Regions from separate parts of the Alteraurantiacibacter palmitatis genome, predicted to be linked through region 1. Evidence: predicted binding sites of a transcription regulator. Region 1 holds the regulator's gene; the other holds the start of a gene.

Evidence for each region. The regulator LexA, encoded in region 1, represses DNA repair genes until DNA is damaged. The targets are predictions, from matches to a motif close to GTTCCNCNCTTGTTCT.
Region 2: the regulator LexA is predicted to act here: its motif matches at 2,536-2,551, upstream of WFP44_RS08465 (DNA recombination protein RmuC).

What each region holds. Positions count from the first base shown of each region.
Region 1 covers NZ_JBANRO010000002.1:266,778-271,276, forward strand. Annotated here, with positions in the region: gene WFP44_RS03285 (ComEC/Rec2 family competence protein) at 1-1,123, shown strand, start outside; gene lexA (transcriptional repressor LexA) at 1,157-1,852, opposite strand; gene WFP44_RS03295 (molybdopterin molybdotransferase MoeA) at 1,925-3,133, opposite strand; gene moaC (cyclic pyranopterin monophosphate synthase MoaC) at 3,130-3,600, opposite strand; gene trpC (indole-3-glycerol phosphate synthase TrpC) at 3,656-4,444, opposite strand; gene trpD (anthranilate phosphoribosyltransferase) at 4,453-4,499, opposite strand, start outside.
Region 2 covers NZ_JBANRO010000006.1:54,153-58,651, forward strand. Annotated here, with positions in the region: gene WFP44_RS08455 (TrmH family RNA methyltransferase) at 1-358, shown strand, start outside; gene WFP44_RS08460 (hypothetical protein) at 355-1,095, opposite strand; gene WFP44_RS08465 (DNA recombination protein RmuC) at 1,100-2,518, opposite strand; gene WFP44_RS08470 (formate--tetrahydrofolate ligase) at 2,764-4,428, shown strand.

The DNA.
Region 1 (4,499 bases):
CACCGTGCGCAGTTGCATCGCCGCGTTGTTGGTGCTGGGCGCGCTGGCCATGGGGCGCGAGGCCCTGTCATTGCGGATTGTGGCAGCCGCCGCCGCGATGGTCCTCCTGCTCTGGCCGGAATCACTGGTGGGGCCGAGCTTCCAGATGAGCTTCGCCGCAGTTATCGCTATCGTCGCGTTCCACGGCGCAGCACCTGTGCGCCGCTTTCTTGCCCCGCGCGAGGAAAACCTGCTGCGCAAATATGCGCGCCGCGCATGGGTGCTGCTGCTGACCGGAATCGTGATCGAGATCGCGCTGATGCCGATCGTGATGTTTCATTTTCATCGGGCCGGCACGTATGGCGCGCTGGCGAATGTGGTTGCGATTCCGCTGGTCACCTTCGTTTCGATGCCGCTGATCGCGCTGGCCCTGTTCCTCGATCTTGCCGGTCTGGGCGCGCCGGTCTGGTGGCTTGCGGGCAAGACGCTGGATCTGCTGCTCGCCATAGCCCGGTTCACCGCCGATCAGCCGGGGGCTGTCAAGCTGATGCCACAAATGGAACGCGCGACATTTGCGCTGTTTGTCATCGGTGGCCTGTGGCTGGCGCTGTGGAAAGGGAAGGCCCGGCTTGCGGGACTGCTGCCTGTGGGGATCGCAAGTGCCTTAATGGCGCTGACCCCCGTGCCCGATATCCTGATTTCGGGGGATGGGCGCCATGTCGGCATCACCGGAGAGAATGACGGGCTGCTGGTGCTGCGGCCAAGCCGGAGTTCCTACGTCACCGAAAATTTCATGGAGCTTGCGGGGGTAAAGGGCACACCGGTTCCCCTGTCGGAATGGCCGGGCGCTGAATGCAACGGCGACTTCTGCGTTGTGACGCTGAAGCGCGCAGGCCGCGATTGGCATATTCTGATGAGCCGCAGCCGCAACCAGGTAGCCGAAAGGGCACTGGCGGCGGCGTGCGAGAGGGCGGATATCGTTGTGTCTGATCGCTGGCTGCCGGCAAGTTGCCGCCCGCGCTGGATCAAGGCAGACCGGCGGAGCCTTTCCGAAACGGGCGGCCTTGCGATCAATCTGTCCGGCCCCGCACTGCGCAGCGTGGCCCAAGAGCAGGGCGAACATGGCTGGTGGCGCGGGGGTTAAGCTGCCTCTGGAGCCATTCCCCTGCGCAAATCCTCAGTGGTAGCGTCGCAGCAAGCCGGCAAGTTTGCCCTGAACCTGCACGTCGTGATCGTCATAGATCTGCGGATCATAGGCGCCATTGGCCGGATCAAGCCGGATCTTGCCGCCTTCATGCCGCAGATATTTGAGCGTTGCCTCCTCGTTGCGGATAAGTGCCACGACGATTTCGCCATCACGGGCGGTATTCGTCTTTTTCACCAGTGCGTAATCACCATCGAGAATGCCCGCCTCGATCATGGAATCGCCAGACACTTCCAGCGCGTAATGTTCGCCCGATCCCAGCAAAGCGGCGGGAACGGGAAGTGATTGCTGCCCCTCCAATGCCTCGATCGGAACGCCAGCCGCGATCCGGCCGTGGAGCGGCACATCGATCACATCGTACGCTGCGGACGGAACCGCGCGCGGCGCGGCAATATTGCCCCCCACCGCATCATTGGCAGAAGCCCGCAACTGCGGTGCGCGCGAGGCCGATACATCGTCGGGCTGCTTGAGCACTTCCAGCGCCCGGGCGCGATTGGCCAGTCGGCGGATGAAGCCGCGTTCTTCCAGCGCAGAAATCAGCCGGTGCACGCCCGACTTGGACTTGAGATCGAGCGCTTCCTTCATTTCCTCAAACGAGGGAGAAATGCCGGTCTCCTCCAGCTTCCTCTGGATGAAAACGAGCAATTCACGCTGCTTGGCTGTAAGCATGGGCTGGTTCCCTGAATTTCCGTTCCAATACGGGAACGAACGAGGAACAATTATGAAACAGTCCAACTCAAGTCAAGCGATACCGCCATTTTGGAGCAGAAAGACCTGCACGGGTGATCCCGCTTGCAGGGCGGGCGAGCCGGGTGGGCGGTAGATGAGCGCATTGGCCTGGCTGAGCACCCGCAAGGCGCTGCTGTCCTGTTCATCGAACGTCCGAACCGTGTCAGCCTTCGCAACGCCGCGCAAAAATTCAGCCCTGTCGCCGGTTGCCGGAAGATCGGCTTCAACGAGCCGCGTGACGGTTTGCGGCGCAGGTGCTGGATGGCCGCCGATCCGGCGCAGCAAGGGCAGGAGAAAGAGCCATGCGGTAACGAAGCTCGATACCGGATTGCCGGGAAGTCCCAGGACGACCGTTTTTCCGCGCCGGGCCACCATCAGCGGCTTTCCGGGTTTCAGCGCAATGCGCCAGAAATCGATTGTTGCGCCCCATTCCTCCAGCGCCGGCCGAACAAGATCGTGTTCGCCCACCGATGCACCGCCGCTGGTCACGATGACGTCAGCGGCGGAGGCAGTTTCCAGGGCGGCGAGCAGGGCAGCCTTGTTGTCGGCGACCGGGCCGATCCGCTCCACCGCGCAGACATAGGGAACAGCCATCGCGGCGAGCATCGGGCCGTTGCTGGAGGGGATCTGGTGCGGCAGCGCGGCTGCCGGATCGCTCGCCAGTTCGTCCCCGCTGTCGATTATGGCAAGCGAGGGGCGGCGGAACACCTCGACAGCGCCATGCCCGCCCATCAGGGCGAGCGCGAGAGCAGCCGGGGAAAGCGGGGTGCCTGCATCCAGCAGCGTATCGCCCGCAGCGAAATCGAAACCAGCGCGGCGGATATGCTTTGCCTCGGCCTTGCTGCCGGTGATTGTGCTGAGCTGACTTCCATCAATGCGCGCATTCTCTTGCAGCAGTATCGCATTCGCCCCGACGGGAACGAGCGCGCCAGTGGAGATGCGCACGGCCCGGCCGGCCGTCAGATCGCCGGCAAATGGATGCCCCGCCGCGCTTTCGCCCACGAGTTGCCAGGGGCCTGTTGGATCGCCGGCGCCGACGGCATAGCCATCCATTGCGGACAGATCGGCCGCAGGCTGGTTGCGCCGGGCAATAACGGCCTGGGCCAGAATACGCCCGCTTGCGCTTTGGGTCGGCACCTGCTCGGTGCCGGCGGGAGCGATCGCGGCAAGCAGCCGGTCTTGCGCCAATTGCCAGTCTAGCAAGCTGCCCGCCTTGCTCATGCTGCGCGCCAGTCCCCGCTTTTGCCGCCCGTCTTTTCGATCAGGCGCACATTCTCGATCACCATGCCCTTTTCCAACGCCTTGGCCATGTCATAGATCGTCAGCAAAGCCATCGCTGCGGCAGTAAGCGCCTCCATCTCAACGCCGGTCTTCCCGGTGAGGGAGGCGCGGGCGGATACGGCGATCCCCTCGGCCTCGAAAGTGAAATCAACCGCGACCGAATCCAGCGCAAGCGGATGGCAGAGTGGAATGAGTTCGCCCGTTCTTTTGGCAGCCATGATCCCGGCGATACGCGCGGCGGCCAGCACATCGCCCTTGGGGCCGGAACCCTCGCGCACCGCGGCGAGCGTTGCCGGCGCCATGCGGATGAAGCCGGCAGCGGTGGCGCTGCGGACGGTTGCGGATTTTCCGCCGACATCCACCATGCGCGCGGCGCCGCTATCGTCGAGATGGGTGAGTTTCGTCATGGCGGGGCCATGCCAGATTGAGCGGGCCTTGCACAGATGCCTGCTGGTTTCAGCGTCAGCCGTTGAGCAGCGCCCGAGTGGCGGCGGCGACATCGCCCTGGCGCATCAGGCTTTCCCCCACCAGGAAGGTGCGCACCCCGGCGGCGGCAAGGCGCAGGCAATCCGCATGGCTGTTGATCCCGCTTTCTCCCACCAGGAGTGTCCCTTCTGGCGCGAGCGGGGCCAGCCGTTCAGTGGTGCCCAGATCGGTCACAAAGGAACGCAGATCGCGGTTGTTGACCCCGATCAGGCGTGAGCGCAGGCGCGCGGCGCGTTCCATCTCAGCCTCGTCATGCACTTCCACCAGCACATCCATACCGCGCTCGATCGCGGCGGCCTCGATCTCGGCCATGACGCCTTCGTCCAGCGCGGCAACGATGATCAGGATGGCATCGGCCCCGATCGCGCGGGCTTCGGCAACCTGCCAGGGATCAACCATGAAATCCTTGCGCAGCACCGGCAGGTCGCACGCCGCGCGGGCGGCAATCAGATAATCCTCATGGCCCTGGAAATAGGGCGCGTCGGTGAGCACCGAGAGGCAGGCTGCACCTCCCGCCTGATAGGCGCGGGCATGGTCGGCGGGCGCGAAATCCGCCCGGATCAGGCCCTTGGAAGGACTCGCCTTCTTGATCTCAGCAATCAGCGCGAATTCTTCTACCGCCTTGGCGCGCAGCGCCGCCTCGAACCCACGTGGTGCGGATTGGCTGGCGGCGGCGGCATCCAGATCGGCAAGCGAGGCGAGCGCCTTGCGCTGCGCCACCTCGCCGCGCTTGGTGTCGCAGATTTCGATGAGCTTGTTGGTCATGGTTCCGGTCACCTGCACGCGGCGATCCAGCAATCGAGCAGCGCCTTGGCAAGCC
Region 2 (4,499 bases), on a different contig from region 1:
CCTTATCGACGATTGCGCCGATCCCTTCAGCGTGGAAGCGGTGCGCGCCAGCATGGGCGCGGTGTTCACGCAAGCAATCGCACAGGCAAGCTGGGACGAGTTCCTTCCGTGGTTGCGCTCCGGACCGGGGCAATTGGTGGCCGCGTCCCTGCGCGATGCCGTGCCTTATCGCGGCGCGCCTTATACCGCGCCCTGCTTCCTGCTGGTGGGCAACGAATCGCGCGGCCTGCCCGGAGAATACGAGGCCGCCTGCGACCTGCGTGTGACCATGCCGATGCGCGGGCGCGCCGACAGCCTCAACGCAGCCGTGGCAGCGGCGGTGCTGGCTTACGAAGTGCTTGCAAGCCTGGAGGCTTAGTCTCCCGCCACCAGCATGGTGATCTTCCAGCCATCGTCGCCGCGATTGGCGAGGAGGCGGTAATCGATCAGGCTGCGAAGATCGGACATGGCGGCGAAGCCCTGCCGGCCGTCGGATGCGGTAACAGAAGCATAGGATGCGCCTTCACCCGGATATTCGCTCACCTCCACCGCTTGCCAGCCGATATTCGCCAATATTTCGGCGTCATCGGCGGCGCTGGCACGCAAGGGCACGTCGCTGCCCATAGCGATATAGGTGGCATAAGGATCGCGCGTGCCGATATCCGCTGCAAAATAATGCGGCACGGTCAGCGAATTGCCATCCGTGCCTGCGGCGCAACCCAGCGGCAAGATCGCTTCCAGCTCTTCCCACAGGCCATATTCGGGATCGGTCAGCCGCGCGCGCAGCGTGTCCACGCCCGCGCCGCCGCCGAAATCAAGGCCAATCGCCGGATCAGCCAGCGCCACAAGCGCATCCGCATCGCGGGCAATCACCGCCTGCGCCAAAGCGCGGCGAAATTCGGGCGCGCCCGCGAGATTGAGACATTCGTCACGCGGCGCGAACTCGCCTGCGGGCGACAAGGCCGTGTAGCGGGTGAGCAGTTCCTCCGGCGTTCCGGGCGCGGCGGTTGCCGCTTGCGTATCGCTGGCGACCGGCGGGCCTTCGGCTTCGCCGCAGGCGGCCATGGCGAGCAGCACTGGCAAGGTCAGGGCAAGGCGGGCGGGGAAAGCAGCCATCGTTTCACTCCTTCAACGGTAATGCCTTGCCAACGGCGGGGGCGTTATCCTGTTCCGGCATATCGGCGGCGTCTGCCTCACCATAACGCGGCAACGATTCAACCAGAGCAACTTCCTCAATTTCGCGGGAAATTTCCAGCCCCTTATCTGCCATGCGCCGCCCGCTGGCAAGAACGTTGCGTTCAAAGCTGCCGACGAATTTGTTGTAATTGGCGACCGCCGTTTCCAGCCCTCCGCCCACGCGTTTCAGATGCTCCGCCGCCACGCGCAGTCGGTCATACAATTCGGCCCCCATCCGCCCGATCTCGCGCGCCTCGTTCGCCATCTTGTCCTGTCGCCAGACCTGCGCCACAGTGCGGGCGATGGCAACGAGGTTGGTAGGCGTGGCCAGCAGCACGCCGTTCTTGAAGGCAAAGTCCCACAGCTCCGGATCGGTTTCGAGCGCGGCGGCTACGAAATGTTCGCCCGGCACGAACATCACCACATAATCGGGCGCTTCCTCGAACTGGTTCTGATAGCCCTTGCTGCCCAGCGTCTGCACATGGCCGCGCATGGATTTGGCGTGCAGTTCCAGATGCCGCCGCCTTTCGTCATCGCTATCCGCCTCGAACGCGGCCTGGTAGGCGTTGAGCGAGACCTTGGCGTCGATCACCAGCTTCTTCTGGCCCGGCACATGGACGATGGCATCGGGCCGCAGCCGCCCGCCATCGGTTTCCAACGAATGCTCCAGAATGAAATCGGTGTGCTGCGACAGCCCGCATTGTTCGAGCACATTCTGCAAGGCCCGCTCCCCCCAGCGGCCGCGCGCCTTGGGCGCGTTGGTGAGCGAATTGCCCAGCCGCTGCGCCTCGCGCTTCACTTCCTCCTGCCCCTTGCGCATCTCCTCGATCACACCGGCAAGTTGCCCGAAGGCATCGACGCGCTTTGATTCCAGCTCCGCCACCTGCTTTTCATAGCTTTCAAGCCGCTGGCCGACGGGCGCCAGCAGCGCTTTCAGCTTCTCCTCGCCCTTTTCCTCGGCCTGCTGGAAGCGCTGATCGGCGCGGGCCAGAAAGGCCTCCTGCGCCTTGGAGAGAACCGCATGGCCTGTGTTCTGGAACTCTTTGAGCAAGTCCTCGCGCGCCTGGATCAGCAGCCGCTTCTGCTCCTCAAAGTGTGCAGCATTGGCTTCCAGCGTGGCAAGGCGTGCGGCCAGCCCCTCCTTCTCGCCGCGCGTCTTATCGAGATCACTTGCCAGCGCGTCGGCGCGCGCGGCGCGCTCACTCATCGTCGCCAGATCGCGCACCAGCGCTTTGGTCTGTTCCTCCCGCTCGGCAGCGGCAGATTTCAGATCAGCCAGTGGACGGCTGGCGAAGAACCAGCCGAGGCCTGCGCCGATCAGCAGGGCGACAAGCACGGCGGCGAGGAGTAACAAGGGATCCATAAATATCCGGCACTATGGGAACGAAAAGAGAACCTAACGCAGGCGGAGCAACCGCGCAAGCGCGCGGGCCGCTTATCCCCACCCTGCCTATCGCTCGCCGGGCGCACAATCCGCTTGAGAAACGCGCCCGCAAAATTGTATGGGGTGCTTACAAATTCAGATTCGCGAAATTTTCGCGGCTGTGAAATGGACTGGTGAAACTTCTGCGGGAAGTCACATCCCGCCAGACACGAGAGGACGCCCCGATGCCCACCGATATCGAGATTGCCCGTCAGGCGACGCTTATCCCCATCACGCAAGTGGCGAAGAACGCCGGTGTGCCCGATGAGGCGCTGATCCCCTATGGCAAGTACAAGGCCAAGGTCGATACCGCCGCCCTGCCCACCACCAGCAACGGCAAGCTGATCCTTGTCACCGCGATCAACCCCACGCCTGCGGGCGAAGGCAAGACCACCACCTCGGTCGGCCTGTCGGACGCGCTGCACCGCATCGGCAAGAAGGCGCTGCTGTGCCTGCGCGAACCCAGCCTTGGGCCCTGCTTCGGCGTCAAGGGCGGCGGCGCGGGCGGCGGCAAGAGCCAGGTGATGCCGATGGACGAAATCAACCTGCACTTCACGGGCGATTTCCACGCGATCACCAGCGCGCACAACCTGCTGTCGGCCATGATCGACAACCACATCTACTGGGGCAATTCGCTCGATCTCGACCTGCGCCGCGTCACCTGGCGCCGTGTGATCGACATGAACGACCGCGCCCTGCGCCAGATCGTCGGCCCGCTGGGCGGCGTGTCGAACGGCTTCCCGCGCGAAACCGGTTTCGATATCACCGTGGCATCGGAAATCATGGCGATCCTGTGTCTGGCGGCTGACCTCGAAGACCTCGAAAAGCGTCTGGGCGACATCATCATCGGCTACCGCCGCGACAAGACCCCGGTGTTCTGCCGCGATGTGAAGGCAGAGCGCGCCATGGCCGTGCTGCTGAAGGATGCGATCCTGCCCAATCTGGTGCAGACGCTGGAAAACCGCCCCGCTTTCCTGCACGGCGGCCCCTTCGCCAACATTGCGCACGGCTGCAACAGCGTGATCGCCACCAAGACCGCGCTGCGCATGGCCGATTATGTCGTGACCGAAGCCGGCTTTGGCGCCGACCTTGGCGCGGAAAAGTTCATGGACATCAAGTGCCGTCTGGCAGGGCTCAAGCCCGATGCGGTGGTGCTGGTCGCCACGGTGCGCGCGCTCAAGATGAATGGCGGCGTGTCCAAGGCCGACCTGACCAAGGGCGAGAATGTGGACGCGGTGCGCAAGGGTGCGGTGAACCTGAAGCGTCACATCGAAAATGTGAAGAAGTTCGGCATCACGCCGACCATCGCGATCAACCACTTCTACCTTGATACCGATGCCGAAATCGCGGTGATCCAGGAAATGGCCGCCGAATACGGCGCGGAAGCGGTGATTTGCAAGCACTGGGCCGAAGGCGGCGCGGGCGCGGAGGAACTGGCCCGGATCGTGGCGGCCAAGGCCGACAAGGGCGCGCCCGATTTCAACCAGCTCTACCCGTCCGAAATGAAGCTGGCCGACAAGATCACCACCATCGCGACCGAAATCTACCGCGCGGGTTCGGTGACGATCCCGGCAGGCGTCCGCAGCCAGCTCAAGGCATGGGAAGAGATGGGTTACGGCCATCTGCCCATCTGCATGGCCAAGACGCAGTATTCCTTCAGCACCGATCCCACCGCTTTGGGTGCGCCGGAAAACCACGATGTGGCGATCCGCGAAGTGCGGCTGTCGGCGGGCGCCGGCTTCGTGGTGGCGATTGCGGGCGAGATCATGACCATGCCGGGCCTGCCAAAGGTTCCCAGCGCCGAGGCGATCTACCTCGACGAAAACGGCCAGATCGAAGGTCTGTTCTGATCGGATAGTGGGGGGTCCCAGCGCAGGCTGGGACCTCAGGCAGTCTGGCATAAGGCCTGAGACCCAAGCCT